Linked DNA regions of Variovorax paradoxus. The protein of the gene in region 2 interacts with the protein of the main gene of each other region in a pairwise test. Links are inferred from orthologs where the notes say so. Each region holds a gene or a part of one and is shown on either strand. Other genes may lie near its edges.

Region 1 (14,392 bases), 100 kb from region 2 along the record:
GCCAACCTCGGCGCCATCGACCCCCACGCCGTAGCAGCCACTTGCATAAGCGTATGCTGCCCCCAGATGCAATCCATGAACACGACCCACAATCCGTCTCCCAAGACCGATCTGGCAGTGACCCACGTGCTGGCTCAACTGCTGGAGCGGCTTGAGCACAGCGCCGTTCCCGTAGGCGCCGAACAATACCGCTCGGTGGTAGAACACTTGGTGCACGAATTCAACGACGTTGAACCGGGCGCCGACCTGGGTCGTCTGCTCGACGCCTATCCTGCCGCCGCCGAGGTCTATGAAAACCTCAATTACCAACATGCCGGCCTCTGCCGCTCGACGCTAGACACGGCGCTTGCAGCCGAAGTCAGCGCCAGAGAAGCCATTGCACGCGCCATGCGCAACACTGAACCGAAAAAGGACAAAGCCGATGGCCAAAGCTGAGGTCAAGACCGCCGTTGTGGCCGATGGCCTGCGTTACAAGTCGAAAGCGCCGGGCTCGCCGTTCCGCGCCTCGGCGTCGTTCAGCGGGGCAACCATGTCCTGCTTCATGTGCGGAAAGCACCGCGTACGGTCGCAATTGCGCACCCGCCAGGTGCTGGGCAAGTCGCAGACCGTTTGCGCACCCTCGTGCAAGGCACTCGACGAATCGCTTGAATAAACCGGGATTCGCCGGCTTGGCAGGGCCGGGCGACGCCTTGGCGACAATGCCCGGGCGCGCATTGCAGATTTTCTTTCCAAATCCGCCGCAATCGATATACAGTTAGACACAATTGATGCATTTATTGCATTAGTCAAAAGTTCTAATTCGTAGCCGACGGCAAATGATTTCGTATATATGCAATGACGCCCAGTGCCGGGCGATCTGCGGAAGGAACCTGCAATGAACAAGTCGCGTCATGTGGTCATGCAGGTGGTCAAGCGTTCTTCCGGAAGTGCAACCCACCATGTGGAATTCCTCATGGACAACATTTTTGCGGAGCGCCTGCGCCAGCTGCGTTCGCTGGTTCCGCCGCTGGGCAGCCTCAACAAGCAGCGCGATCTGGTGATCGACAAGGTGCGCGTGCGCCTTCCGAATGCCATCTGGCGCACGGGAAGCCAGGTCGACGATGGCGTGGAGGGCTCCTGCATCGTCATTGCGGCAGAAGGCTCGTTCAATTGCGGCGGCAAAGACCGCACGACGCGTGAAAAGCTGGTCACCTACAACTTTTCGATTTCGCGCCTGATCGAATTGCACGCCGAACGGCCCGACGGCGAAACCCTCTACATTCGCGATGGCACCTTCGCCAACGACGAACCCGCCGAGTCGGCCGCCGGCCTGTGGGTTGCTTCGCTGAATGAACCGGAAGTCGTGATGCGCGTTCCGGATGCCCCTTCGGACTTCGATACCCTGCACGACCTGACCATGCGCCCCGAGCAGCGGGCGGCCATCAGCCCTCCCACGCACCGGGCCAGCTTCTACTAACAGGCGGCGGCACCCGTCTCGGCTGCCGCGCCCAGGCGCAGGACGGCTTCGAACCGAGCGGCTGCTCAGGCCGGTTTGGCTTGCGCCGGATCGTAGAAGAACTCTTCCTGGGCGATGCGGTCGCCCTCCCAGCGTTGCCAGGCGAGCTCTTCCATGCGCATGGCCTTGCCATCCTTGAAGCGGAAATCGAAGACCCAGCGGATCACCACGTGGTCGCCGTTCACGAACACCGGCCGCACGCAGGTCGAAACCACCGAGGCCGTGCGGTCCAGCGTGGCCTGCTCGCGGGCAACCAGCGTGCTGCGGCCGCGCCGGGGCTCGGCTTGGTTCTCCCGCATGCTCGCGCCCTCGGCGTAATAGTTTTCGATGGCTTGGGCGTGCGCGCCGCTTTCCACGGCGGCGATGAAGGCCTCGAGTCGTTCCGCGGTGGGCATCAGCTCTTCACTTTCACCTCGACGCGCCGGGCTTCGCCCGCAGGGCCGTCCGCCTGGGTCTGTTCGGGCTTGGCAAGCTCGATCTTGTCCGCGGGCGCGCCGGCGGCCTTGAGCGCATCGCCAACGGCAATGGCGCGCTGCTTGGCGAGTTCGGCGTTCTTGGCAGCATCGCCGCTCGCATCGTGGTAGCCGCTCACGAGCAGGATGCCGCCGCTCTGCACGGCCTTGACGACGTCGGCCAACGCTTCCTTGGCGTTGGGCGCGACCTCGGCCTTGCCGCTCTCGAAATAGAGCTTCACCACGCCGTTCTCGACCTTCACGGCCGCGGCTTCGGCGATCGTCACGGCGCCTGAGGCCACCGCTGCCTCCGGCGTCGCGGATGCGGGTGCCTGCCCCGATGCCGGAGCCGAGGAGGCGGCCGGTGCGGTCGCGGCCGGGGGCGTCTCGACCTTGTGCGGCACAGCCGCCGCCGCATCGCCGCCGTGGAATTTGACCACCAGCGGAACGATCAGCAGCGCCACGATGTTGATGATCTTGATCAGCGGATTCACCGCCGGGCCGGCCGTGTCCTTGTAGGGGTCGCCCACGGTGTCGCCGGTGACGGCGGCCTTGTGCGCCTCGGAGCCCTTGCCGCCGTGGTGGCCGTCCTCGATGTACTTCTTGGCGTTGTCCCATGCGCCGCCGCCCGTGCACATGCTGATCGCGACGAACAGGCCGGTCACGATGGTGCCCATCAGCAGGCCACCCAGCGCCTTCGGTCCGAGCACAAGGCCGACGACGATCGGTACCACCACCGGCAGCAGCGAGGGAATCATCATTTCCTTGATGGCCGCGCCGGTCAGCATGCTCACGGCCTTGCCGTACTCGGGCTTGCCGGTGCCTTCCATGATGCCGGGGATCTCGCGGAACTGCCTGCGCACCTCCTCGACCACCGCGCCGGCCGCCCGGCCCACGGCTTCCATCGCCATGGCGCCGAACAGGTAGGGGATCAGGCCGCCGATGAAGAGGCCGACGATCACCATCGGGTCGCTCAGGTTGAAGCTGATGTTCAGCCCGAAGCTCTCCAGTTTGTGGGTGTAGTCGGCAAAGAGCACCAGCGAGGCGAGGCCGGCCGAGCCGATGGCGTAGCCCTTGGTCACGGCCTTGGTGGTGTTGCCGACGGCGTCGAGCGGGTCGGTGATGTCGCGCACGCTGGCGGGCATCTCGCTCATTTCGGCGATGCCGCCGGCGTTGTCGGTGATCGGGCCGTAGGCGTCGAGCGCCACCACGATGCCCGCCATGCTGAGCATGGCGGTTGCAGCCACCGCAATGCCGAACAGGCCCGCGAGCGTGTACGAGGCCATGATCGCGATGCAGACGAAGATCACCGGCCATGCCGTCGAACGCATCGAGACGCCCAGGCCCGCGATGATGTTGGTGCCGTGGCCCGTGGTGGAAGCCTGCGCGATGTGCTGCACCGGCTTGTACTGCGTGCCGGTGTAGTACTCGGTCACCCACACCAGCGCGGCCGTGAGCGCCAGGCCCACGAAGCAGGCGCCGAACAGCTTGAGTTGGCTGCCGCTCGCGGCAATGGCGTTGTCGGGAATCAGCCAGGCCGTGACGAACCAGAACGCGATCAGCGACAGGATGCCCGCCACCGCCAGGCCCTTGTAGAGCGCCGGCATCACGTTCACCATGCCCGGCGAGGCCTTGACGAAGAAGCAGCCGATGATCGAGGCGATGATCGACACGCCGCCCAGCGCCAGCGGATAGAGCACCGCATTGAGCGGCGCCGCCGTGACCATCAGCGCGCCCAGCACCATGGTGGCGATCAGCGTGACGGCATAGGTCTCGAACAGGTCGGCCGCCATGCCCGCGCAATCGCCGACGTTGTCGCCCACGTTGTCCGCAATGACGGCCGGGTTGCGCGGATCGTCTTCGGGAATGCCCGCTTCGACCTTGCCCACCAGGTCGGCGCCCACGTCTGCGCCCTTGGTGAAGATGCCGCCGCCCAGCCGCGCGAAGATCGAGATCAGCGAGGACCCAAAGGCAAAGCCGATCAGCGGATTGAGGATGGCCGAGAGGCTGCGGTCCGGCGTGAGATTGCCGTTGCCCGCCAGGAACCAATAGAAGACCGAGACGCCCAGCAGGCCCAGTCCCACCACCAGCATGCCCGTGATGGCGCCGCCGCGGAACGCGACGTCGAGCGCCGGGCCGATGCCTTGCGTGGCCGCCTGCGCGGTGCGCACGTTGGCGCGCACCGACACGTTCATGCCGATGAAGCCGCAGGCGCCCGAAAGCACCGCGCCCACCACGAAGCCGACGGCCGTGGTCGCATCGAGAAAGATGCCGATGAGAATGGCCAGGACCAGGCCGACCACCGCGATGGTGGTGTACTGCTTGGCGAGGTAGGCCGATGCGCCGGCCTGGACGGCCGCCGCGATCTCCTGCATCCGCGCATTGCCGGGGTCCTTGGCAAGAATCCAACTTCGAGCCCAGAAACCGTAGCCCACGGCCACGAGGCCGCAGACGATGGCGAGTATCAGGGGGGTGTTGCCGATCATGCTTTGCTTCTCCATTCGTTCGTTGTGACTTGTGGAGACGGACAGCATGGGTCCTGCGCGCAACGCGTACGGGACCCAGGTTTTCCGTCGCGTTGCTTCCTCGAAGCTCGCTGCACCGAAGTGCGGAGCCGATTGGCCAACGGCCAGAATTTACAGGCAAAAACGAGAGCGTGTGCGACCGGGCCGCGACACGGAAAGTAAACTCCGGGTTTGTCCCCATCTCCCCTCATACTTTTCAACTACTCGTAAAACGTCATGTCCTTCGACAAAGTCTCCCCCGGCAAGAACGTTCCCGACGCCTTCAATGTCGTGATCGAAATCCCGATGAACGCCGACCCGATCAAGTACGAAGTCGACAAGGAATCGGGCGCGATCTTCGTGGACCGCTTCATGACGACCGCGATGTACTACCCGGCCAACTACGGCTACGTGCCGCAAACCCTCTCTGGCGACGGCGACCCGGTCGACGTGCTGGTGATCGCGCCATATCCGTTGCTGCCCGGCGTCGTGGTGCCGTGCCGCCCGCTCGGCATCCTGATGATGGAAGACGAAGCCGGCGTCGACGGCAAGGTGCTGGCCGTGCCCACCGACAAGGTATTGCCGATCTACAGCCACTGGAAGTCGGTGGACGACGTGAACCCGATGCGCTTGAAGGCCATCAGCCACTTCTTCGAGCACTACAAGGACCTGGAAGCCGGCAAGTGGGTCAAGGTGCTGGGCTGGGAAGGCATCGACGCGGCCAAGAAGGAAGTCGTCGACGGCATCGCTGCCTACAAGAAGTAATCGGCTCCGCGGGGCGCGCGGCCGGCCGCTCAGCCGGCCTTGAACGGGCTGCGCTCGCCCAGGTGGTCCATGTAGTTTTCGATGCCTTCGCCCTCGCGCTCGAGAAAGCGCTCGACTGCGTCGGCGAACGCGGGGTGCGCCAGCCAGTGGGCGCTGGTGGTCTTCACCGGCATCAGCGCGCGCGCCATCTTGTGTTCGCCCTGCGCGCCGCCCTCGAAGCGCCTGGCGCCGTGCGCGATGCACCAAGCCAGCGGCTGGTAGTAGCAGGCCTCGAAATGCAGGCAGTCGACGCGCTCCACGGCGCCCCAGTAGCGGCCGTAAGCCACCAGCGGACCGTCTGCGTGCGTGGACAGCGCGATCAGGCTCGCTGCAATGGGCTTTCCTCCGCGCTCGGCAATGAACAGCAGCCAGGCTTCTGGCAGGGTGTCGGCCATGCGCTGGAAGAAATCGCGCGAAAGGTAGGGCGGATTGCCATGCTCGCGATAGGTGCGCGCATAGCAGCGGTAGAAGAAATCCCAGTCCGGTCGGGCGATGCCGGCGCCGCGCGACCAGCGAAAAGTCACACCGGCCTCGGCCACCTTGCGGCGCTCCTGGCGGATCTTCTTGCGCTTGTCGTGCGACAGGCTGGCGAGAAAGGCCTCGAAGTCCGCGTATCCGGTCGCCCCGCCTAGGTGCTCGGGGGCGGCATTCGTCCAGTGGAATTGCACCGTGTTGCGCAGCATCAGACCCGCTTCGGTGCATGCGGCGATGTCCGCGTCTGCGCCGAACAGCAGGTGCAGCGACGAAAGATCTTCCTTCTTGCACCAGGCCACCAGCGCCTGCACCAGCAGCGTGCGGCTTTGCGCATCGCGGGCCAGCAAGCGTGCGCCGGGCACCGGCGTGAACGGCACCGCCACCACCGCCTTGGGATAGTAGGCGAGCCCGTGCTGTTCGTAGGCATTGGCCCAGGCCCAGTCGAAGACGTATTCGCCGTAGGAGTGCGTCTTGATGTACGCCGGGCAGGCCCCCCGCAACTCGTTGCCGCGCCACAGGGTGATGAATTGCGGCGTCCATCCGCTCTCGGGCGAGGCGCTGCCGCTGTCGTGCAGCGCCGCGAGGTATTCGTAGCGCATGAATGGCGACGGCTCCGCTTCGGCCAAGAGCAGCGCGTTCCATGCTTTCGGGTTCAGGTCCGACAGTGACGCCAGCACCCGAATGACATAATCGTTCAAGCCTTTTTCTTCCTTCTGTATGACGCTCAAGCTCGCCATTGCGCAACTCAATTTCGTGGTGGGCGACCTCGCCGGCAACGCAAGAAAAATCGTCGACGCCGCGCGCCAGGCCCACGCTGAGGGCGCGCGTCTTCTGCTGACGCCCGAACTCTCGATTGCCGGCTATGCGGCAGAAGATCTTTTCCTGCGTCCCGCCTTCACCGAAGACTGCGATGATGCCGTGAAAGGCATTGCCGCCGCGCTGGCCGATCTCAAAGACATGGTCGTGGTGGTGGGGCATCCGACGGGCGGCAGCCTGCGCAGCCGCTCGGTGGCGGTGCAGATGCGCTACAACGCCGCCAGCGTGATCAAGGAAGGCCGCATCCTCGAGACCTACGCCAAGCGCGAACTGCCCAACTACCAGGTGTTCGACGAGCGCCGTTACTTCACGCCGGGGCAGGGCACCTGCGTGTTCGAGGCCGGCGGCGTCTCGGTGGGCGTGCTGATCTGCGAAGACGCCTGGTTCGACGAGCCGGCCGAACTGGCTCGCGCGGCGGGCGCCGAGGTGCTGGCCGTGATCAACGCCTCGCCGTATCACGTCGGCAAGGAAGGGGAACGCGTGGCGCGGATGGCCGACCGCGCCCGCGCTGTCGGACTGCCGCTGATCTATGCGCACCTGGTGGGCGGGCAGGACGAAGTGGTCTTCGACGGCGCGTCCTTTGCGCTGCAGGCCGACGGCGCACTGGCGATGCAGGCCGAGAGTTTCAAGGAGAGCCTGGTCTTCATGCAGCTGGAGCGCTCGCCGCAGGGCGTGGGTGTGGTGGCGGCGCCTTCGGCCATCGCGGCGCCGCGCGAAGCGGAAGCCCAGCTTTGGGATGCACTGGTACTGGGCGTGCGGGACTACATCGGCAAGAACGGCTTTCCGGGTGCCATCCTGGGGCTCTCGGGCGGCATCGACTCCGCATTGGTGCTTGCCATTGCGGTCGATGCACTCGGCAAGGACAAGGTGCGTGCGGTCATGATGCCTTCGCCTTACACCGCCGACATCAGCTGGATCGATGCGCGCGAAATGGCCACCCGCCTGGGCGTCCGCTACGACGAGATCTCGATCAAGCACACCTTCGAATCGTTCAAGGGAGCGCTGATAGAGGAGTTCAAGGGCCTCCCCGAGGACACGGCCGAGGAGAACATCCAGGCGCGCATCCGCGGCACGCTGCTGATGGCGCTGTCGAACAAGTTCGGTTCGATCGTTCTCACCACCGGCAACAAGAGCGAGATGGCCACCGGCTACTGCACGCTCTACGGCGACATGGCGGGCGGCTTCGCGGTCATCAAGGACCTGCTGAAGACCACCGTGTTCGCGCTGGCGCGCTGGCGCAATGCCCATGACCCGTACGGTACTGGTGCCTCGCCGATTCCCGAGCGCATCATCACGCGGCCCCCGAGCGCCGAACTGCGGCCCGACCAGACCGATCAGGACAGCCTGCCGCCCTACGACGTCCTCGACGGCATCCTGGCACGCTACATGCAGGACGACGAGGGCATCGACGAGATCATCGCGGCCGGCTACGAGCGTGCGGTGGTCGAGCGTGTTGCGCGGCTCATCAAGATCAATGAATACAAACGGCGCCAGGCGCCTGTGGGCATTCGGGTGACCCACCGAAGCTTCGGCAAGGATTGGCGTTACCCTATCACCAGCAAGTTCAACGAAACCGCCGGAGCGCAAAAACCATGAAGCAGATCACCGCCATCGTCAAACCCTTCAAGCTCGAGGACGTACGCGAAGCCCTGGCTGAAGTGGGCGTTACCGGCCTCACAGTGACCGAGGTCAAGGGCTTCGGGCGCCAGAAGGGGCACACCGAGCTCTACCGTGGTGCGGAATACGTGGTCGACTTCCTGCCGAAGATGAAGGTGGAAGTGGTCGTCAACGAAGGCGACGTGGAGCGCTGCATCGAAGCCATCGTCAATTCCGCACGCACCGGCAAGATCGGCGACGGAAAGATCTTCGTCACCGGCGTGGAGCGCATCGTGCGCATCCGCACCGGCGAGGAAAACGAGAACGCTGTTTAACTGGCTCGCCCCCAGGCTGCGCGCTACAGGTTTTCGGCCAGGCGGTCGTCTCGGGGGTGCAGGGGTACTTCGGCGCGCAGCGCCGTGAGCAATTCGGTGGGGTTGGTGCCGGTGCGGATCAGGTTCATCTGCCAATCGCCCATGAAGCCCTCTCGCACGCTGTGCGCCAGGAAGCCCAGCAGGCCGTCGTAGTAGCCGGCGGTGTTCAGAATGCCGGTGGGCTTGTCGTGGTAGCCGAGCTGGCGCCAGGTCCAGATCTCGAACAATTCCTCGAAGGTGCCGATGCCGCCCGGCAGCGCGACGAAGGCGTCGGCGCGCTCGCCCATCATGGCCTTGCGTTCGTGCATGGTGTCGACCACGTGGAGTTCGTCGCACAGGGGATTGGCCAGTTCCCGGTCGACCAGCGCCTTGGGAATGATGCCGACCACGCGGCCGCCGGCGTTGCGGGTGGCTTCGGCCACCGTGCCCATCAGGCCGGTGCGTCCGCCACCGTAGACCAGCTGGCCGCGGTGCTGGCCGATCCACTGGCCAACCGCTTCCGCGGCCCTGGAAAACTCGGCCCGCTCGCCAGGTCGCGAGCCGCAATACACACAGATCGAAAATTCAGGATTCATGCCGCCATCATGCCTCGTGCGGCGGGCGTCTTCATGACGCGAAGCGCTGCCACAGCGCCGCCAGCCAGATGCCCCCGCACAGGGTGAGCGACAGCAGCACGGCGGCGCTGCCCATGTCCTTGGCGCGCTTGGAGAGGTCGTGCCATTCGGGGCCGATGCGATCGATGGCGGCTTCCACCGCGGTGTTGAGCAGCTCGACGATCATCACGAGGATGGCGCTGCCGGCGAGCAGGGCCACTTCGACCCAGCTGCGGCCGAGCCAGAAGGCCGCCGGAATCATCACGATGGCCATGACGGCTTCCTGGCGGAAGGCCGGCTCGCTCCAGCCCGCCCGAAGGCCGTGCAGCGAGATCAGGGTGGCATGCCACACGCGATCCAGGCCCTTGCGGGCCTTTTGCGGGTTCACGGCGGGATCGGGAAGCTTGGGCAGGGCACTCATCGGCGGCTCATCGGCTTGGAGGTTATGAGCCGCGTACCGGCCCAGGCGTCGTGCCAGAACTGGCGCTCGGGGTGAAAGCGCGCCAGCAATGCCCAGACGGCGACCCATCCGAAGATCAGCACCGTGGATTCTCCGCCCGAAAGCTTGAAAGGTGCGATGGCGGCCAGCGGCGGCAGGAACCAGATCCAGCTGAGCAGGTAGCGCGCCAAGGCGCGGGGCTGGGTGAGGGGCCGCCCGTGCGCATCGACGATGCGGATGTTCCAGGTTTTCATGGCCAGCGTCTGTCCCCGGGTCCAGAACCAGACGAAATAGACGCCGAACACCACGAACAGGAAGGCCTGGAGCAGGTGCCGGCGGGAATCCATGGCGTCCCGCATCTGGCCGAGCGTGCTGAACAGCCAGCCTGCAACGAACACCACCGCGAACAGCAGCATGCCCTCATACAGCCAGCATGCCATGCGCCGCCACAGGCCGGGCACTATCGGAAGAGGAGCGCTGGGGGAAGTCTCTGCGAGCGATGAGGAGGGATTCGATTCCGAGAATTCGGAAGAATTTGGAGCCATCGAAACCTTGGGAATCAGGGGGGCGAGGACTGCTCGGCGCCACGGCCTGCAGGATTGGAAGCGGACGATGGCGGCGAAACCTGGGCGGCAGCCGATGGCATGGGTACCTGCGCCTCGGCCGGAGTCGGCTGCGACGTGGCGGCGGATGTGCCGGACGGGGAGGGCGTGGACACGACGGACGGGACACGTTCCGGCGGCGACGCCACCATGATGGCGGCAGGCGCCGTGGCTGGCGCGGGAGCGACAGGTGGGGCCAGCATGATGCGCGGCGTGTGCTGCCCCGCAGGCGTTACGGCAGGCACTGTCACGAGTTTCTGGGCAGGAACTGGACGCACCGGAATGGCGGCACCGCGCGGCTTGGCGGGGGCGCGCTCCGCCAGCCGGCGCCTTTCTTCCTCGCTCAAGGCCTGGTACTGCTCCCACTTGGCCTTGCGTTCGTCGGCAGGGACGCGCTTCACCTCTGCAAAGTTGAGGCGCGCCTGGGCCCGCTGCTGATTGCTCAGGGCTGCCCATTCGATCATTCGGCTGTGCAGGATGGTTTGGTCATCGGCCGACATGTTCGCGTAGTTGCGTGACAGCGCCAGCCACTTGCGCTTGTGCCCCGGGTTCAGGGCGTGCCAATGCGACGCGAGCGGCCGCAGTGCCTGCTGCTGCTCGGCGGTGAGTTCGCTCCAGTACGGCTTGGTCGCTGGAGCGGTCTTCGAAGCCGAGGAAGGCGAGGCCGTTGCCGCCTGCGCAGTACCGCCGGCCGATTTGAGCGGCGGCTCGGAACGGGGTTGGGCGCCGGCGAGCGTCAGGCCGAACAACGCAGCAGCGAGCGCGCCCGCCCAAATGACTGCGCCCGACGTTGGCGGGCGCGGCGGGCGGGACATATCGGTGCGGGAAACGGAAGGACGTCGCATTCGTTCAACGGAACTCAGTCGGAAGCGCCATCGGACTTGAGGAACTGGGCGAAGCCGGGGTCGGTGTAGGCGGCGGGAGGGAGATCGTCCGTCAGCAGGGCGGAATCGACTTCCGCCAGTTCGCTGGCACGGTTTTCGTCCTGCAGCACGCTGATGGTGATCAGCCCTGCAACCAGCGCGATCAGCGGCACCACCGAACCGATGCGGGTCCACCAGCCGCCGCCCATCGTTGCCACATGCCCCGACTGCATGACCACCGAAGCAGCCCGCAACTGGGGCGCCTGCTTGCGCATTGCGACGGCTTGCGCGCGCGCCACCCGCAGCCGCTCGCCGATGTCGTGCGGCAGCTCCTGGCTGCCGTTGGACAGCCGCGCAGCGACGCGCCGGCCGAATTGATCCTCGGCAGCAAAAGAAGAGGTTGGAACCTTAGTGTTCATAGCGAAATTCCCTTGGCTTTAAGCGCCTTGCTCAGGGCGTGCACGGCCCGCGAACAATGGGTTTTGACGCTGCCTTCGGAGCAGCCCATTGCAGCGGCCGTCTCCGCCACATCCATTTCTTCCCAGTAACGCATCAGGAAAGCCTCGCGTTGACGACCGGGCAAAGCTGCTATCTGTTCTTCGATCTCGTGGAAGACCTGGGCGCGGCGGGTCGTGTCCTCGGCACTCTCCGTTTCTCTGGAGTCGGTTGGCGAGACGAAGTTCTCCAGCAGGTCGAAATCTCCGTCGTCGCCGGCAGACTCGAAGTCGCCGAGGTTGGAGAACAGGGCGCGGCGGGTTTTCTGCCGGCGGAACCAGTCGAGCGTGCAATTCGAAAGAATGCGCTGGAACAGCATCGGCAGCTCTTCCGGCGGCTTGTCGCCGTAGTGCTGCGCCAGCTTCATCATGCTGTCCTGCACGATGTCGAGCGCCGCTTCCTCGTCCCGCACGTGGTAGACCGAGCGCTTGAAAGCGCGCCGTTCGACGCTCTTCAGAAAGTCGGAAAGTTCTTGTTCAGTGGCCAAGCGAGAGGGGGCGCCGCGGGCGCCGCATGGGGAATGGGGGTATCGGGAAGCGCTTATGTTTTTCTGCCGCGGATTATGCCCCCGTGCCTTTTCATGGGGATTTTTGCGCGGCGGCAAGCTCATCAATGTCATAATCCGCGCTGCAAGTCAAAAGGCAAACGGGTCACGGTCCGGCGGAACATCAGTCCGCTCATGGCTTTGGCCTCAAGTCCTGGCGCGGCCCCACAAGGGCTGGCAAGGGGCACCCAAGGTTTTTCGTTCCCGAAAAAACTCCAAAGGTTGATCATGGAAATCTCGAAGGCGGAACTCGCTTCCGCAGCAGCCGCGTCCTCTGGCGCCGGCAACCCAACGCAAGAACTCATGGGCGCTGAAGTGCTGGTCAAGGCACTGCAGGCCGAAGGCGTCCAGTACGTCTGGGGCTACCCGGGCGGCGCGGTTCTGTACATCTACGACGCGTTCTACAAGCAGGACACCATCCAGCACGTGCTGGTACGCCACGAGCAGGCCGCCGTCCACGCGGCCGACGGCTATGCGCGCGCCACCGGCGAAGTGGGCGTGGCGCTGGTCACCTCGGGCCCCGGCCTGACCAATGCGGTCACCGGCATCGCCACGGCGTACATGGACTCGATCCCGATGGTGATCATCTCGGGCCAGGTACCCACCGCCGCCATCGGCCTGGACGCCTTCCAGGAATGCGACACCGTGGGCATCACCCGCCCCATCGTGAAGCACAACTTCCTCGTCAAGGATCCGAAGGATCTGGCCATGACGATGAAAAAGGCCTTCCACATCGCACGCAGCGGCCGTCCCGGGCCGGTGGTGGTGGACGTGCCCAAGGACGTCTCCTTCAAGAAGACGCCTTACGCAGGCTACCCCGACAAGGTCGAGATGCGCTCGTACAACCCGGTGCGCAAGGGCCACGGCGGCCAGATCCGCAAGGCGCTGCAGCTGCTGCTGAACGCCAAGCGCCCGTACATCTACACGGGCGGCGGCGTGCTGCTCGGCAACGCCTGCAACGAACTGCGCACGCTGGTCGACATGCTCGGCTACCCGGTCACCAACACGCTGATGGGCCTGGGCGCCTATCCGGCGAGCGACCGCAAGTTCCTGGGCATGCTGGGCATGCACGGCACCATCGAAGCCAACAACGCGATGCAGAACTGCGACGTGCTGCTGGCCGTGGGCGCGCGCTTCGACGACCGCGTGATCGGCAACCCCAAGCACTTCGCGCAGAACGAACGCAAGATCATCCACATCGACATCGATCCGTCGAGCATCTCCAAGCGCGTGAAGGTCGACATCCCGATCGTCGGCGACGTGAAGGACGTGCTCGCCGAACTGATCTCGATGATCCGCGAGAGCACCACCAAGCCTGACGCCGGCGCGCTGGCCGACTGGTGGAAGACCATCGAGGACTGGCGCTCGCGCGACTGCCTCAAGTACGACCGCGGCAACAAGGACGTGATCAAGCCGCAGTACGTGGTCGAAACCCTCTGGAACATGACCAAGGACGCCGACGCGTACATCACGTCGGACGTGGGCCAGCACCAGATGTGGGCTGCGCAGTACTACCGTTTCGACGAGCCGCGCCGCTGGATCAACTCGGGCGGCCTGGGCACCATGGGCGTTGGCATTCCGTACGCCATGGGCATCAAGCTCGCGAAGCCCGATTCGGAAGTGTTCACCATCACCGGCGAAGGCTCGGTGCAGATGTGCATCCAGGAACTCTCCACCTGCCTGCAATACAACACGCCGATCAAGATCTGCTCGCTCAACAACCGCTACCTGGGCATGGTGCGCCAGTGGCAGGAGATCGAATACTCCGGCCGCTACAGCCACAGCTACATGGATGCGCTGCCCAACTTCGTGAAGCTGGCCGAGGCCTATGGCCACGTCGGCATGCTGATCGAGCGTCCACAAGACGTGGAGCCGGCGCTGCGCGAAGCGCGCAAGCTCAAGGATCGCACGGTGTTCATGGATTTCCGCACCGACCCCACCGAGAACGTGTTTCCGATGGTCAAGGCCGGCATGGGCATCACCGAGATGCTGCTGGGTTCCGAAGATCTCTGAGCGATCCTCGGCGCATTCGCTTCAATCACTCTTTACTGACGAATCTATTGCCCGCCGAGCCCGCGCATTACCGTGCACGGGGGAGGGCGGCGAAAAGAGGAGTCACGCAAACATGAAACACATCATTGCAGTGCTGCTGGAAAACGAGCCGGGTGCTCTTTCCCGCGTGGTGGGCCTGTTCTCGGCCCGCGGCTACAACATCGAATCGCTGACTGTCGCGCCGACCGAGGACGCGAGCCTCTCGCGCATGACCATCGTCACCGCCGGCTCGGACGACGTGATCGAACAGATCACCAAGCACCTGAACCGGCTGATCGAAGTGGTGAAG
Region 2 (14,521 bases):
TCGATGCGCTCGAGGCCTCGAAGAAGACCACGCTGCCGCGCTTCCTGTTCGGGCTCGGCATCCGGCATGTGGGCGAGAGCACGGCCAAGGACCTGGCCAAGCATTTCGGCAAGCTCGACGCGATCATGGATGCGAGCGAGGAGCACTTGCTCGAGGTCAACGACGTCGGCCCGGTCGTCGCGCAAAGCCTGCGCACCTTCTTCGACCAGCCGCACAACCGCGAAGTGGTCGAGCAGCTGCGCGCATGCGGGCTCACGTGGGAAGAGGGCGAGCCCGCCGCCCGCGCGCCCAAGCCGTTGGCGGGACTGACCTTCGTGATCACCGGCACCCTTCCTACGCTGAGCCGTGACGAGGCGAAGGACAAACTGGAAGCAGCCGGTGCCAAGGTGGCGGGCTCCGTCAGCAAGAAGACCAGCTACCTGGTGGCCGGCGAGGAAGCCGGCAGCAAGCTCGACAAGGCGCGCGAGATCGGGGTGAACGTGATCGACGAGGCGGGTATGCTGGAGATACTCGCCAACGGCGTGCCGGATTGAAGGGGTGAAGGCCCCCGGCGGTGTTCTTACCGCCGGTTACGTGGCTTCACACCAGCGCAGTCAACAGGGCCTACAAGCTGACACGTTGAAGATAGAAGGCTGACAAGGAGTCCCTCATGCAGAAAATTCGTGTTCTCGGTATCAGTGTCGCCATTGGCGGCTTAGCGCTGCTCGGCGGCTGCGTGGCCGTCCCGGGCGACCCTTACTACAGTGGGGGCTATTCGCAGCCGTACTACTCGGATCCGGTGGTGGTGAACCCGGCGCCGGTCTATATCCAGGGCGGCGGCTACTACGACGGCGGGCGCCGCTATTACGACCGCCCCTACTACAACAACAGGCCCTATTACGGACGGCCGGGCTACCCCGCGGTGCGACCGGTGCCTGTGCCCGTGCCGGTGCCTTCACGTCCCGGCTGGGGCGGCGGCGGCGGCGGACGGCCGCCGGCCAATGCCGGCGTATCGCCGCTGCCGCAGTACCGGTCGCAGCCGCCGCGCGGCTCGGAGCGGCTGTGGACCTCACCGGATTCCAAGGGGCAAACCCCTCCATGACCGCGCGGCGGGGCCGCTCGCGATAATCCCCGCCATGGCCATCCGCGAAATCCTCAAGATGGGCGACCCCCGGCTGTTGCGCATTGCGCAGCCGGTGGCTGCCTTCGACACCGACGAACTGCACCTGCTGGTGCGCGACATGTTCGAGACCATGCTGGCAGTCAATGGCGCCGGCCTGGCCGCGCCGCAGATCGGCGTCGACCAGCAGCTCGTGATCTTCGGCACCGATGTCGTCAATCCCCGCTACCCCGACGCGCCGCCCGTGCCCCGCACCGTGCTGCTGAATCCGGTCATCACGCCGATCGGCGACGAAGAAGAAGAGGGCTGGGAAGGCTGCCTCTCGGTGCCGGGGCTGCGCGGCGTGGTGCCGCGCTTCGCGAACATCCGCTACACCGGCTTCGATCCCTACGGCGATCCGATCGACCGCATCGCAAGCGGCTTTCATGCGCGCGTGGTGCAGCATGAAGTCGACCACTTGCTGGGCAAGCTCTATCCGATGCGGGTGCGCGACTTCTCGCGCTTCGGCTACACCGAGGTCCTGTTTCCAGGTCTCGACGCCAACGATGACGATTGAAAAAAAGCCGGCTCCCGGCCGGCCGTAAGAGGTTCAGTTGTACTTGCCGCCCAAGCCGAAGCGGCCGCCGCCGAACAGGCTGATGGCAAGCGCGGAGAACAGGAACATGCCCTGCAGTTCCAGTGCCCAGCCGCCCTGGCCATTGAGCGCGCCCAGGTCCTTCTGATGCGCCAGCCAGATCGCCACCACCATGTTGATCGCGACGATCAGCGCCGCCGGCCGGGTGAACAGCCCCACGATGAGCAACACGGGCGCGATGATCTCGCCGACATAGGCCAGGTAGGCCAATGCCGCAGGCAAGCCATGGGATGCGAGCATGCCGCCGATCCCGTCGACGCCTTTGCCGACCTTCGCGATGCCGTGCAGCAGGATGAGGATGCCGAGTGCAACGCGCAGAACGAGCTTGCCGGTGTCATCGGATTTGGTCATGTGCAGATTTCCTGGTGAAGTTGTTGGAGGGCCGTATGTTAGTGAATGCAGCGGGCAAGAAAAACCCGCGGCCGGGCGCGGATGCGGCATATGCATTCAACTGTTCGTTCCTTGGCAGGGTGGCACGCAGCCTCGTACACTGCCTTTTGCTTTTTGTTGAGGAGAACACACCAATGAAGAATCGATTCCGTCCCGCGCTGGCCGTGGCCGCAGCCGTTGCCGCATTCGCCACCGCCGCTCCCGCCTTGGCGGGCAAGACGCTCGACGCGGTCAAGCAGCGCGGCACCGTGAAGTGCGGCGTGACCAATGGCGTGGCCGGCTTTTCCGCGCCGGATACGCAGGGCAACTGGTCGGGCCTGGACGTCGACACCTGCCGCGCCATTGCCGCGGCCGTGCTGGGCGATCCGAAGAAGGTCGACTTCGTGCCGCTCAATTCGCAGCAGCGCTTCTCGGCCCTGCAGGCCGGCGAGATCGACATCCTCGCGCGCAACACCACCTGGACGCTCACGCGCGACGCGTCGCTGGGCTTCAGCTTCACCACCATCACCTACTACGACGGCCAGGGCTTCCTGGTGCCCAAGAAGCTCAAGGTGACGAGCGCCAAGCAGCTCAAGAACGCCACCATCTGCACGCAGTCGGGCACCACCAACGAGAAGAACGTGTCGGACTACTTCCGCGCGCAGAACATCCCGGTCAAGACCGTGGTGTTCGAAAGCTTCGAGGCCTCGTTCAAGGCCTTCTTCTCGGGCCGCTGCCAGGCCTTCACCACCGACGCGTCGGCGCTGGCGGGCCTGCGCAACAAGGAAGCGCCGAACCCCGACGACTACGTCATCCTGCCCGAACTCATTTCCAAGGAACCGCTCGCGCCGCTGGTGCGCCGTGGCGACGACGAATGGTTCGCCATTGCCAAGTGGGTGCCCAACGCGCTCATCGAGGCCGAGGAGTTCGGCGTCACGCAGGCCAATGCCGACGAGCTCAAGGCCAACAGCAAGGACCCGGCGCAGCAGCGCCTGGTCGGCACCGGTGAAGACCTGGGCAAGCTGCTGGGCCTGGACAAGGACTGGTCGTTCCGCGCCATCAAGGCCGTGGGCAACTACGGCGAGATGTTCGAGCGCAACGTGGGCCCCAAGTCGGTCCTGAAGCTGCCGCGCGGCTCGAACAACCTCTGGAACAAGGGCGGCCTGATCTACGCACCACCCGTTCGATGAGCAGCGGGGCCTCGCGCCGCGGCGCCTGGCTGGCCTGGGTTGTGCAGGCGCTGCTGGTGCTGGCCGTGGTGGCCGGCGCCGCCTGGGTCGTGAACCATGCGCTCGAGGTCTTGCGCTCGCGCGGCGTTCGGTCGGGCTTCGACTTTCTCACCGAGCCCGCGGGCTTTTCCATCAGCGAAGGCTGGCTCGATTTCGATGCCAGCCAGCCGTTCTGGCGCGCCTTCCTGGCGGGCCTGGTCAACACGGTGCGCGCTTCGGTGCCCGCGGCGATTTTTTCGGTCGTGCTCGGCACCTTGATCGGCATCGGCCGGCTCGCGCCGCACGTGCTGCTGCGCGGCATCTGCACCGCGTATGTCGAATTGCTGCGCAACGTGCCGCTGCTCGTGCAGCTGCTGATGCTGGCCTTTGCCATCGCCAACCTGCTGCCCGATCCGACCGAGCCCGTGCGGCTGCTGCCGGGTGTGTGGCTCAGCAAGGGCGGCTTGAGCGTGCCCTGGCCGGCGTCGGGCGAGGGCGGCTGGTGGCCTGCGCACTTCGAATGGCCCGAGAAGGGCGACTTCGGCGTGAGCGGCGGCGCGGCGCTGAGCCCGGAGTACGTGACCATCGTTGCCGGCCTGTCCTTCTATTCGGCAGCGTTCGTGGCCGAGATCGTGCGCGCCGGCATCCTGTCGGTCTCGCAGGGGCAGGTGCTCGCGGGGCAGGCGATGGGCTTTTCGCCGGTGCAGCAGCTGCGCATCGTGATCCTGCCGCAGGCGCTGCGGGTGATCGTGCCTTCGCTCACCAACCAGCTGCTGAGCCTCGTCAAGAATTCATCGCTTGCGGTGGCCGTGGGCTATCCGGAATTGGTGTCGGTGGCCAACACCACCATCGGCTCGAACGGCCGGGCCTTCGAGTGCATCGCCATCATCATGGCGGTCTACCTGTTGCTGTCGCTGCTGATCTCCTTCGGCATGAACCGCTACAACGCGCGCGTCGCGCTCAGGGGCTGGCGATGAGAAACGTCGCCCAGGGTCCGATCGCCTGGCGCAGCGAACTCTGGGGGTCGCCGCTGCGGGCGCTGGCCACCGTGCTGCTGCTCGCGCTGCTGGCGTGGGGTGGCTTTCACGCGGTCGAATGGGGCGTGGTGCATGCGGTGTTCCGGCCCGACGCAGAGGCCTGCCGCGCGGTGCAGCATGGCGCCTGCTGGGGCGTGGTGGCCGAGAAATGGCGGCCGATGCTGTTCGGCCGCTTCCCCTACGAGGAGCAATGGCGGCCGGCCGTTGCGGTGGTTGTGCTGTCGGCCGTGACCGTGCTGAGCGCCTGGCCGCGCAGCTGGCGCTGGTGGCTCGCGCCGCTGTGGGCTGCGGCGCTGCTGTTGTTCGTGCTGCTGATGCGCGGCGGCGTGGCGGGCTTGGCCTTCGTGCCGACCAGCCGCTGGGGCGGACTGCCGCTCACCATCGGCCTGGCGGTGGTGGGCCTGGCGCTGGCCTTTCCGATGGCGCTGCTGCTTGCCCTGGGGCGCCGCTCGGGCTGGCCGGTGGTGCGCACGCTCAGTGCGAGCTACATCGAGCTGGTGCGCGGCGTGCCCCTGATCTCGGTGCTGTTCATGGCCTCGTTCCTGCTGCCGCTGCTGTGGCCGGCGGGCTGGCAACCCGATGTGCTGGTGCGCGTGCTGGCGGGCCTTGCGCTGTTCGTCGCGGCTTACCTGGCCGAGATCATCCGCGGCGGACTGCAGGCCGTGCCGCGCGGCCAGACCGAAGTGGCAATGGCGCTGGGCTTCGGCCGCTGGCCGGTGCAGCGGGACATCGTGCTGCCGCAGGCCCTGCGCCTCGTGGTGCCGGCGCTGACCAACAGCGTGGTCGGCACGCTGAAAGACACCTCGCTGGTCACGGTGGTCGGCCTGTTCGAGCTGACCGGCGCGCTGGGCCTGGCGCTCGGCGGCGACCCGACCTGGCGGCCGTTCTACCTCGAGGGCTACCTGTTCATCGCCGCGGTGTACTGGGTGCTGTGCTTCGGGCTTTCGCGCTACAGCGTGTGGCTGGAGCGGCGGCTGGGAGAGGGTGCGCGCTGAACGCGCCGGCCCTCAGCCCGCCAGCGCCTTGTCCACCAGCAGCTGCGCTTCCTCGAGGATGCGGCCCAGGTGCTCGGCACCGAGAAAGCTCTCGCCGTAGATCTTGTAGATGTTCTCGGTGCCCGATGGCCGCGCCGCGAACCAGCCGTTGGCGGTGACGACCTTCACGCCGCCGATGGCTGCGCCGTTGCCCGGCGCATGGCTCAGCACGGCTTCGATCTTGTCGCCCGCCAGTTCGGTCGAACTGACCTGCTGCGGCGACAGGCTCGACAGTTTCTTTTTCTGCTCGACCGTGGCTGCCGCATCCACGCGGTCGGACACCGGCTGGCCCAGCGCTTTTGTCAGCTCGGCGTAGCGTTCGCCAGGGTCGCGCCCTGTGCGCGCGGCGATCTCGGCCGAGAGCAGGGCGGGCACGATGCCGTCCTTGTCGGTGGTCCATGCCGAGCCGTCGAAGCGCAGGAAGGTCGCGCCCGCGCTTTCTTCGCCGCCGAAGCCCAGCGATCCATCCACCAGGCCATCGACGAACCACTTGAAGCCCACCGGCACCTCGTAGAGCTTGCGGCCGAGCCGGGCCGTGACGCGGTCGATCATCTGGCTGCTGACGACCGTCTTGCCGACGGCCGCTTGCGCCGGCCACTGCGGGCGGTGCGTGTACAGGTAATCGATCATCACCGCGAGGTAGCTGTTCGGCTGCATCAAGCCGGTGCTGTGCGCGACCACGCCGTGGCGGTCGTGGTCCGTGTCGCAGGCAAAGGCGATGCCGAAGCGGTCTTTCAGCGCGATCAGCTTGTGCATCGCGTCGGGCGAGGACGGGTCCATGCGGATGCGGCCGTCCCAGTCGAGCGACATGAAGCGGAAGGTGGGGTCGACCTCCTGGCTGAGCACCTCGAGGCGCTCGAGCTTGTAGCGCTCGGCGATGGCCGGCCAGTAGTGCACGCCGGCGCCGCCCAGCGGGTCGACGCCCAGGTCGATCTCCACGCCGCGGATCGCGTCCATGTCGAGCACCTGCGCGAGGTCTTCGACGTAGGTGTTCAGGTAGTCGTGGCGGTGCGTGGTCGAGGCGCGCAGCGCCTGTGCCAGCGGGATGCGCTTCACGCCTTCGAGTCCGTTCGCCAGCATCTTGTTGGCAGCTGCTTCGACCGCCGAAGTGATGTCGGTGCCCGCGGGGCCGCCGTTGGGTGGGTTGTACTTGAAGCCGCCGCTTTCGGGTGGGTTGTGCGAGGGCGTGATCACGATGCCATCGGCCAGCCCCGCCGTGCGTCCGCGGTTGTAGACCAGGATGGCGTGCGAAACCGCGGGCGTGGGCGTGTACTCGTCGTCCTTCGACAGCATCAGCTCGACGCCGTTGGCCGCCAGCACTTCCACGGCGCTGTTGAAGGCGGGCGTCGAAAGCGCATGCGTGTCGATGCCGAGGAACAGTGGACCATCGATGCCCTTCTGGCGCCGGTAGTCGGCAATGGCCTGGCTCATGGCCAGCACATGCCATTCGTTGAATGCGTTGTCGAAGGAAGAGCCGCGGTGGCCCGAGGTTCCGAAAGCCACGCGCTGCGAAGGCACCGAGGGATCGGGCCGGCCCGTGTAGTAGGCCGAGACGAGGCGCGGGACATTGACGAGCAGGTCCAGCGGTGCGGGCTGGCCTGCGAGGGGATTGGTTTTCTGGCTCATGTCGAGTGTTGCCGTTCGAGTTGAATCAAGTCGGCAACATCATGCCGCAGGATGCGCCTGCGGATGAAACAAGCGGCAAGCGTGCCTCAGTGCCTCAGGAGGCCAGCGCTTCCATCAGCTCGGTCTCGATGGCCAGCTGCGTCTTCTGGCCCTGCAGTTCCGGCCCGCTGATCAGGAAGGTGTCTTCCACGCGCTCGCCCAGCGTGGTGACCTTGGCGAGCTGCAGATTCAGGTGGTGCCGTGCGAGCACGCGCGCCACCGAATACAGCAGCCCGGCGCGGTCGCTGGCCGAGATGTTGAGCAGCCAGCGCTGCGCCTTGTCGTCGGGCAAGAGGCTGATGCGCGGCTTGATCGGAAAGCTGCGCACGCGCCGCGACACGCGGCCCATGCTGGGCGGGGGCAGGGGGCCGGCGGCGGTGAGCGTGTGCGCCAGGCCCGACTCCACCATGCTGATGAGGTCGCGGTAGTGGTCGGGCAGGAACGTGGTCACCACCTGAAACGTGTCCAGCGCGTAGCCGTTGCTCGTGGTGTGTACTTTCGCGTCGAGGATGCTGAACGACGACTGGTCGAAGTAGCCGCAGATGCGCGCGAACAGGTCGGGCTGGTCGGGTGTGTAGACCACCACCTGCAGGCCTTCGCCCACCGGCGAAAGATGCGCCCGCACGATCGGCGGCGCCTTGGGATCGACGGGCATGTTGGGCGGCGGCACGAAGCGCGAGAGCTGCTTGGCATGCCAGGCGATCTCGGTGGCGTCGTGGCGCATGAAGTAGCCGACGTCGAGCGTGGCCCACAGGGCCTTGTGGGCCTCGAAGGGCTGGGCATGCAGGGCAAGCTGCACCAGCGCCTCGCGCTTGCGCGATTCGACCTCGGCATCGGGGTCGGGCATGCGGCCGCCGAGCGCGCGCAGGGTGAAGCGGTACAGGTCTTCGAGCAGCTTGCCCTTCCAGGCATTCCACACGCGCGGCGAAGTGCCGCGGATGTCGGCCACCGTCAGCAGGTAGAGGGCCGTGAGATAGCGCTCGTTGCCCACGCGCCTGGCGAAGGCGCCGATCACCTCGGGGTCGCTCAGGTCCTGCTTCTGCGCGACCTGGCTCATCACCAGGTGCTCTGCAACCAGGAATTCGATCAGCCTGGAGTCTTCGCGCGCGATGCCGTGCTGCTTGCAGAAGCGCTGCACGTCGCGCGCGCCGAGCGTGGAATGGTCGCCGCCGCGGCCCTTGGCAATGTCGTGGAACAGTGCCGCCACGTAAAGGATCCATGGCTTGTCCCAGCCCGCCGCGAGCTGCGAGCAGAACGGGTACTCATGCGCATGCTCGGCAATGAAGAAGCGCCGCACGTTGCGCAGCACCATCAGGATGTGCTGGTCCACCGTGTACACATGGAACAGGTCGTGCTGCATCTGCCCCACGATGCTGCGGAACACCCGCAGGTAGCGCCCCAGCACCGAGGTCTGGTTCATGAGCCGGAACGCATGCGTGATGCCGTAGGGCTGCAGCAGGATGCGCATGAAGGTCTGGTGGTTGACCGGGTCGTTGCGGAACTTGCTGTCCATGACGTGGCGCGCGTTGTAGAGCGCGCGCAGCGTGCGTGCCGACAGGCCCTTCACGCCGATGGTCTTCTGGTAGAGCAGGAAGGTTTCGAGAATGGCGTGCGGCTCGCGCTCGTAGAGGTCGTCGCTCGCAATTTCGATCAGGCCCGCGCGCTCGAAGAAGCGCTCGTTGATCGGCGTGTGCTGCTCGTCCACCGGCTGCAGCCGCTCCGCGATGTTCAGCAGCAGGATCTGGTTGAGCTGCGAAACCGCCTTGGCCGCCCAGTAGTAGCGCCGCATCAGCGCCTCGCTCGACTTGCGTTGCGATTCGCTCTCGTAGCCGAAGCTTGCCGCCACAGCGGTCTGCAGGTCGAACACCAGGCGGTCCTCGCGCCGGTTGGCGATCACGTGCAGGCGCGCGCGGATCAGCGAAAGCAGCGCTTCGTTGCGCTTGATCTGCTGCGCCTCGAAGGAGGTGGCCAGGCCGTTCTTGGCGAGGTCGTCCCATCGGCTGCCGAAGCCGGCGGCCTTGGTCATCCAGAGGATGGTCTGCAGGTCGCGCAGGCCCCCCGGCGATTCCTTGCAGTTGGGCTCGAGCGCATAGGGCGTGTTGTCGAACTTCTGGTGGCGATGGCGCATTTCCTGCGACTTGGCCACGAAGAAGGCCTGCGGATCGATGGCCCGTGCGAAGCGCCTGCGAAACGCCACGAAGAGCTTCTTGTTGCCCGTGATCAACCGCGACTCGAGCAGCGAGGTCTGGACCGTGACGTCCTTCTCGGCCTCGGCCAGGCACTCGTCGACGGTGCGCACGCTGGAGCCGATTTCAAGCCCCGCGTCCCAGCAGTGGCCGATGAAGGCCTCGACGCGGGCCGGATCGATCGCGCCGGCCTCGCCCTCGGGCGGCAGCAGCAGCAGCACGTCGACATCGGAATAGGGGAACAGCTCGCCGCGGCCGAAGCCGCCCACGGCGGCCAGCGCGAGCGAGTCGCCGAAATCGGCTTCGCGCCAGAGCGCGCACAGCGTCTGGTCGGCCAGAGCCGACAGCTGCCGCAGCACCGTGTGCACGCTGCGCGTGGGCGCGCGCGCAAGGCGCAGGGTGTCAAACAGCGCCAGCTTTTTCGCGCGATAGGCTTCGCGCAAGGTGGCGACATCGATCTTGGCTGGTTCGATCACGGCGGTGTCCCTGGCCGTGCGCCGCTCGCGCGGCTCACGTCTTCGTGGAAGTGACGAACGAGGGCAGGGGCGGGCTGCCTTCCGACAGCGTGAGCACCTCGTAGCCCGTTTCGGTGACCAGCACCGTGTGTTCCCACTGCGCCGACAGCGAGTGGTCGCGCGTGACGATGGTCCAGCCGTCGTACTGGCCGCCCTTGAAGTCTTCCTTCACCTCGCGCTTGCCTGCGTTGATCATCGGCTCAATGGTGAAGATCATGCCGGGCTTGAGTTCTTCCAGCGTGCCCGGACGGCCGTAGTGCAGCACCTGCGGCTCTTCGTGGAAGCGCTGGCCCACGCCGTGGCCGCAGAACTCGCGCACCACCGAAAAGCCCTGGCCTTCGGCGAACTTCTGGATCGCATGGCCCACGTCGCCCAGGTGCGCGCCCGGGCGCACCTGCAGGATGCCGTGCCACATGGCTTCGAAGGTGATCGAGCACAGGCGCTTGGCCGCGATGGAAGCGTCGCCGATGATGTACATGCGGCTGTTGTCGCCGAACCAGCCGTCCTTGATGACGGTCACGTCGACGTTCATGATGTCGCCCTTTTTCAGCGGCTTGTCATTGGGAATGCCGTGGCAGACCACGTGGTTGACCGAGGTGCAGAGCGACTTCGGAAAAGGCACGCTGCTGGCGCCCATGTAGCCCACCGTGGCCGAGGTGGTGCCCTGCTTGACCATGTATTCGGCGGCGAGCCGGTCGACGTCGTTGGTCGTGATGCCGGGCTTGATGAGGGGCGTGAGGTAGTCCAGCACCTCGGAAGCCAGGCGGCAGGCGACGCGCATGGCTTCGATGCCTGCGGCGTCTTTGTAGGTAATGCTCATCCCGGAATTATCCCATTCACCCGGCTAAAATTCAGGGCTTACGCGGATGCCCCCAGTCAGCGGGTATCCGCCTCGTTTTCTTGATTCCCAACGTGGCCCTCGAGGCCTCCACTCGACCGTGACGCAGCCCGCACCTCAAGCCCTTCCCGTCGTAACCCTTTTCGAGGGCGGCAGCGCACTCAGCGATTTCCGCGCGCGGCAACTGCTGCCGAAGCTGCAGGCGATCGATGCGCGCATCGAGGGCATCAGCGCCCGTTTCGTGCACCTGGTGGTCACCGATGCGGCGCTCGACGCGGTCGACCATGAGCGCTTCGCCGCGCTCCTGACCTACGGCGAGCCCTTCGAGGCCCCGGCCAAGGCGGGCACCTCGGTGGTCGTCACGCCCCGCCTGGGCACCGTGTCGCCCTGGGCCTCCAAGGCTACCGACATCGCCCACAACTGCGGACTGGCGCTGCGCCGGGTCGAGCGGGTCACGCAATACCACCTGAAGCTCAAGGCCCCGCTGATCGGCAAGGCGCCCGTGCTCGAAGGCGACCTGCTCGCGGCCGTGGCTGGCCCGCTGCACGACCGCATGACCGAATCGGTGCTGGCCACGGTCGCGCAGGCCGCCAGCCTGTTCAGCGAGCTGCCGGCCCAGCCTATGGCGCTGGTCGACGTGCAGGGCGGCGGCCGCGCCGCGCTGGTGGCGGCCAACACGGGCTTCGGCCTGGCGCTGGCCGAGGACGAGATCGACTACCTGGTCGACGCCTTCACCCGGCTCGGGCGCAACCCGAGCGACGTCGAGCTGATGATGTTCGCGCAGGCCAACAGCGAGCACTGCCGCCACAAGATCTTCAATGCCAGCTTCACCATCGACGGCAAGGCCCAGCCGCAAAGCCTGTTCTCGATGATCCGCCACACCGAGAAGCAGAACCCGCAGCACACGGTGATCGCCTATGCGGACAACGCCTCGGTGATGGAAGGCACCACCGTCGAGCGCTTCGTTCCGGCTTCGGATTCGCAGAGCTATCAAAAAGATAGCACACTGAGCCATGTGCTGATGAAGGTCGAGACGCACAACCATCCGACCGCCATTTCGCCATTCCCCGGCGCCTCGACCGGCGCGGGCGGCGAGATCCGCGACGAAGGCGCCACCGGCCGCGGTTCCAGGCCCAAGGCCGGCCTGACGGGCTTCACCGTATCCAAGCTCTGGCCGGAAGAGGGCCACTATGGCAAGCCCGAGCACATCGCCAGCCCGCTGCAGATCATGACCGAGGGCCCGCTGGGCGGTGCCGCGTTCAACAACGAATTCGGCCGGCCCAACCTGCTGGGCTACTTCCGCGAATACGAGCAGACGGTGGCGAGCGACCTCGATACGGTGCAGCGCGGCTACCACAAGCCCATCATGATCGCGGGCGGCCTCGGCAGCATCGACGCCACGCAGACCAAGAAGATCCACTTTCCGGCCGGCTCGCTGCTGATTCAGCTCGGCGGCCCCGGCATGCGCATCGGCATGGGCGGCAGCGCCGCAAGCTCGATGGCCACGGGCGCCAACGCGGCCGAGCTCGATTTCGACTCGGTGCAGCGCGGCAACCCCGAGATCGAGCGCCGTGCGCAAGAGGTCATCAACCACTGCTGGCAGCAGGGCGCGGCCAACCCCATCCTCGCGATCCACGACGTGGGCGCGGGCGGCCTGAGCAATGCCTTCCCCGAGCTGACCAACGACGCCGGCCGCGGCGCGCGCTTCGACCTGCGCGCCGTGCCGCTCGAAGAGTCGGGCATGGCGCCCAAGGAAATCTGGTGCAACGAAAGCCAGGAGCGCTACGTGCTGGCCATCGCGCCCGAATCGCTCGAACAGTTCAAGGCCTTCTGCGAGCGCGAGCGCTGCCCGTTCTCGGTGGTTGGCGTGGCGACTGAAGAACGCCAACTGCTGGTGGCCGACGAAGGCGCCGCCGTGCAGCCCGTCGACATGCCGATGGACGTGCTGCTCGGCAAGCCGCCCAAGATGCACCGCGACGTGAAGACAGTCACCCGGACCTTCAAGCCGCTCGACCTCACGGGCGTGGACCTGCAGAAGGCCGCCATCGACGTGCTCGCGCATCCGACCGTGGCCTCCAAGCGCTTCCTGATCACCATCGGCGACCGCACCGTGGGCGGCCTGAGCCATCGCGACCAGATGGTCGGCCCCTGGCAGGTGCCGGTGGCCGACTGCGCCGTGACGCTGGCCGACTACAAGGGCTTCGCCGGCGAGGCGATGAGCATGGGCGAGCGCACGCCGCTGGCCGCGCTCGATGCGCCGGCCTCGGGCCGCATGGCCGTGGCCGAGGCCGTCACCAACCTGCTGGCCGCGCCGATCGAACTCTCGCGCGTCAAGCTCTCGGCCAACTGGATGGCCGCCTGCGGCGAGCCCGGCGAAGACGCCGCGCTATACGAAACGGTCAAGGCCGTGGGCCTGGAACTGTGCCCGGCGCTGGGCGTATCGATTCCGGTCGGCAAGGATTCGCTGTCGATGCGCACGCAGTGGAAGGACAACGGCGAAGCGAAAAAGGTCACCTCGCCCGTGAGCCTGATCGTGACCGCCTTCGCCACGCTGGCCGACGTGCGCGGCACGCTCACACCGCAGCTCGACGCCACCGAAGCCGACACCACGCTGGTGCTGATCGACCTGGGCCGCGGGCAGCACCGCATGGCCGGCAGCATCCTGGCGCAGACGCTCGGCCAGAGCGGCGACACCGTGCCCGACCTCGACGATCCAGAGCAACTCGTCGCGCTGGTCAATGCCGTGAATGCATTGCGCGCCGGCGGCAAGATCCTGGCCATGCACGACCGCAGCGACGGCGGTTTGTTCGCCACCGTCTGCGAAATGGCCTTTGCCGGCCACGTCGGCGTGGCGCTGAACGTCGACATGCTCGTCACCGAAGGCGACGGCATTTCCGACAGCCGCATGGAAACCGGCGACGCCAAGAACTGGGCGCAGCAGGTCAGCGCGCGGCGCGAGGAGCTCACGCTCAAGGCGCTGTTCAACGAAGAGCTCGGCATGCTGCTGCAGGTGCGCACCGAAGAGCGCAACGAGGTGATGCAGGTGCTGCGCGCCCACGGCCTCAGCGCCCACAGCCACTTCGTCGGAAAGACCCGGCCCGCCAGTTCCACGATGGATGCCGGCAAGGGCAAGCTCGAAGTCTGGCGCGACGCCAAGTCGGTGTTCAGCGCGAGCCTGCACGACCTGCACCAGGTCTGGGATTCGGTCAGCTGGAAGATCGCGCGCGAGCGCGACAATCCCGCCTGCGCCGATGCCGAGCACGCCGCCGCCGGTGAGCCTTCGGACCCCGGCATGCACGTATTCCTCCCTCTCCCTCTGGGAGAGGGCCGGGGTGAGGGCAGCGGCCTCGACGCCCCCGCCATCCTCCAGTCGCGCCCCAAGGTCGCCATCCTGCGCGAACAAGGCGTCAACTCGCATGTCGAGATGGCCTACGCTTTCACCGAAGCCGGCTTCGAGGCTTACGACGTCCACATGACCGACCTGCAGGCGGGCAGGGCGGACCTCGCCAACTTCAAGGGCGTGGTCGCCTGCGGCGGCTTCAGCTACGGCGACACGCTGGGCGCGGGCATCGGTTGGGCGCGCAGCATCACCTTCAACCCGAAGCTCGCCGAGCAGTTCAAGGCCTTCTTCGGCCGCGAAGACACCTTCGGCCTGGGCGTGTGCAACGGCTGCCAGATGTTCGCCGAACTGGCCGACATCATTCCGGGCGCCGAAGCGTGGCCGCGCTTCACCACCAACCAGAGCGAGCGCTTCGAGGCCCGGCTGTCGATGGTCGAAGTGCTCGAATCGCCGAGCCTCTTCTTTGCGGGCATGGCCGGCACGCGCCTGCCGATCGCGGTGGCGCATGGCGAGGGTTATGCCAACTTCAAGCACCGCGGCGACGCCGCCAAGGCCATTGCGGCCATGCGCTTCGTCGACAACCACGGCCAGCCCAC

Evidence for each region.
Region 1: the proteins of QFZ47_RS26650 (region 2) and QFZ47_RS27175 interact in binary tests that used the Escherichia coli proteins (3 or more experiments, as listed by UniProt). The link is inferred for Variovorax paradoxus from one-to-one orthologs.

Annotation. Positions count from the first base shown.
Region 1 is NZ_JAUSXL010000002.1:4,967,795-4,982,186, reverse strand. The notes cover bases 6,808-9,806. They hold QFZ47_RS27175 (P-II family nitrogen regulator), read left to right. Parts: upstream 6,808-8,137; coding sequence 8,138-8,476; downstream 8,477-9,806. Other genes in these bases: QFZ47_RS27160 (RDD family protein), read right to left, coding at 9,526-9,806; QFZ47_RS27165 (diacylglycerol kinase), read right to left, coding at 9,122-9,529; QFZ47_RS27170 (LOG family protein), read right to left, coding at 8,500-9,090; QFZ47_RS27180 (NAD+ synthase), read left to right, coding at 6,808-8,141. In the rest of the region: QFZ47_RS27215 (hypothetical protein), read left to right, coding at 67-435; QFZ47_RS27210 (hypothetical protein), read left to right, coding at 422-652; QFZ47_RS27205 (hypothetical protein), read left to right, coding at 845-1,456; QFZ47_RS27200 (nuclear transport factor 2 family protein), read right to left, coding at 1,522-1,890; QFZ47_RS27195 (sodium-translocating pyrophosphatase), read right to left, coding at 1,890-4,433; ppa (inorganic diphosphatase), read left to right, coding at 4,689-5,216; QFZ47_RS27185 (GNAT family N-acetyltransferase), read right to left, coding at 5,246-6,427; more of QFZ47_RS27180, read left to right, coding at 6,447-6,807; more of QFZ47_RS27160, read right to left, coding at 9,807-9,987; QFZ47_RS27155 (DUF3106 domain-containing protein), read right to left, coding at 10,107-10,994; QFZ47_RS27150 (DUF3619 family protein), read right to left, coding at 11,009-11,431; QFZ47_RS27145 (RNA polymerase sigma factor), read right to left, coding at 11,428-11,994; QFZ47_RS27140 (acetolactate synthase 3 catalytic subunit), read left to right, coding at 12,280-14,064; ilvN (acetolactate synthase small subunit), read left to right, coding at 14,177-14,392. UniProt on the Escherichia coli protein: P-II indirectly controls the transcription of the glutamine synthetase gene (glnA). P-II prevents NR-II-catalyzed conversion of NR-I to NR-I-phosphate, the transcriptional activator of GlnA. When P-II is uridylylated to P-II-UMP, these events are reversed.
Region 2 is NZ_JAUSXL010000002.1:4,864,406-4,878,926, reverse strand. What follows is about bases 6,902-10,029. They hold QFZ47_RS26650 ([protein-PII] uridylyltransferase), read right to left. Parts: upstream 9,709-10,029; coding sequence 7,102-9,708; downstream 6,902-7,101. Other genes in these bases: map (type I methionyl aminopeptidase), read right to left, coding at 9,743-10,029; pgm (phosphoglucomutase (alpha-D-glucose-1,6-bisphosphate-dependent)), read right to left, coding at 6,902-7,007. Outside these bases: NAD-dependent DNA ligase LigA, read left to right, coding at 1-533; QFZ47_RS26685 (hypothetical protein), read left to right, coding at 650-1,081; def (peptide deformylase), read left to right, coding at 1,116-1,655; QFZ47_RS26675 (DoxX family protein), read right to left, coding at 1,689-2,084; QFZ47_RS26670 (amino acid ABC transporter substrate-binding protein), read left to right, coding at 2,258-3,292; QFZ47_RS26665 (ABC transporter permease subunit), read left to right, coding at 3,289-4,287; QFZ47_RS26660 (amino acid ABC transporter permease), read left to right, coding at 4,284-5,342; more of pgm, read right to left, coding at 5,355-6,901; more of map, read right to left, coding at 10,030-10,567; purL (phosphoribosylformylglycinamidine synthase), read left to right, coding at 10,686-14,521.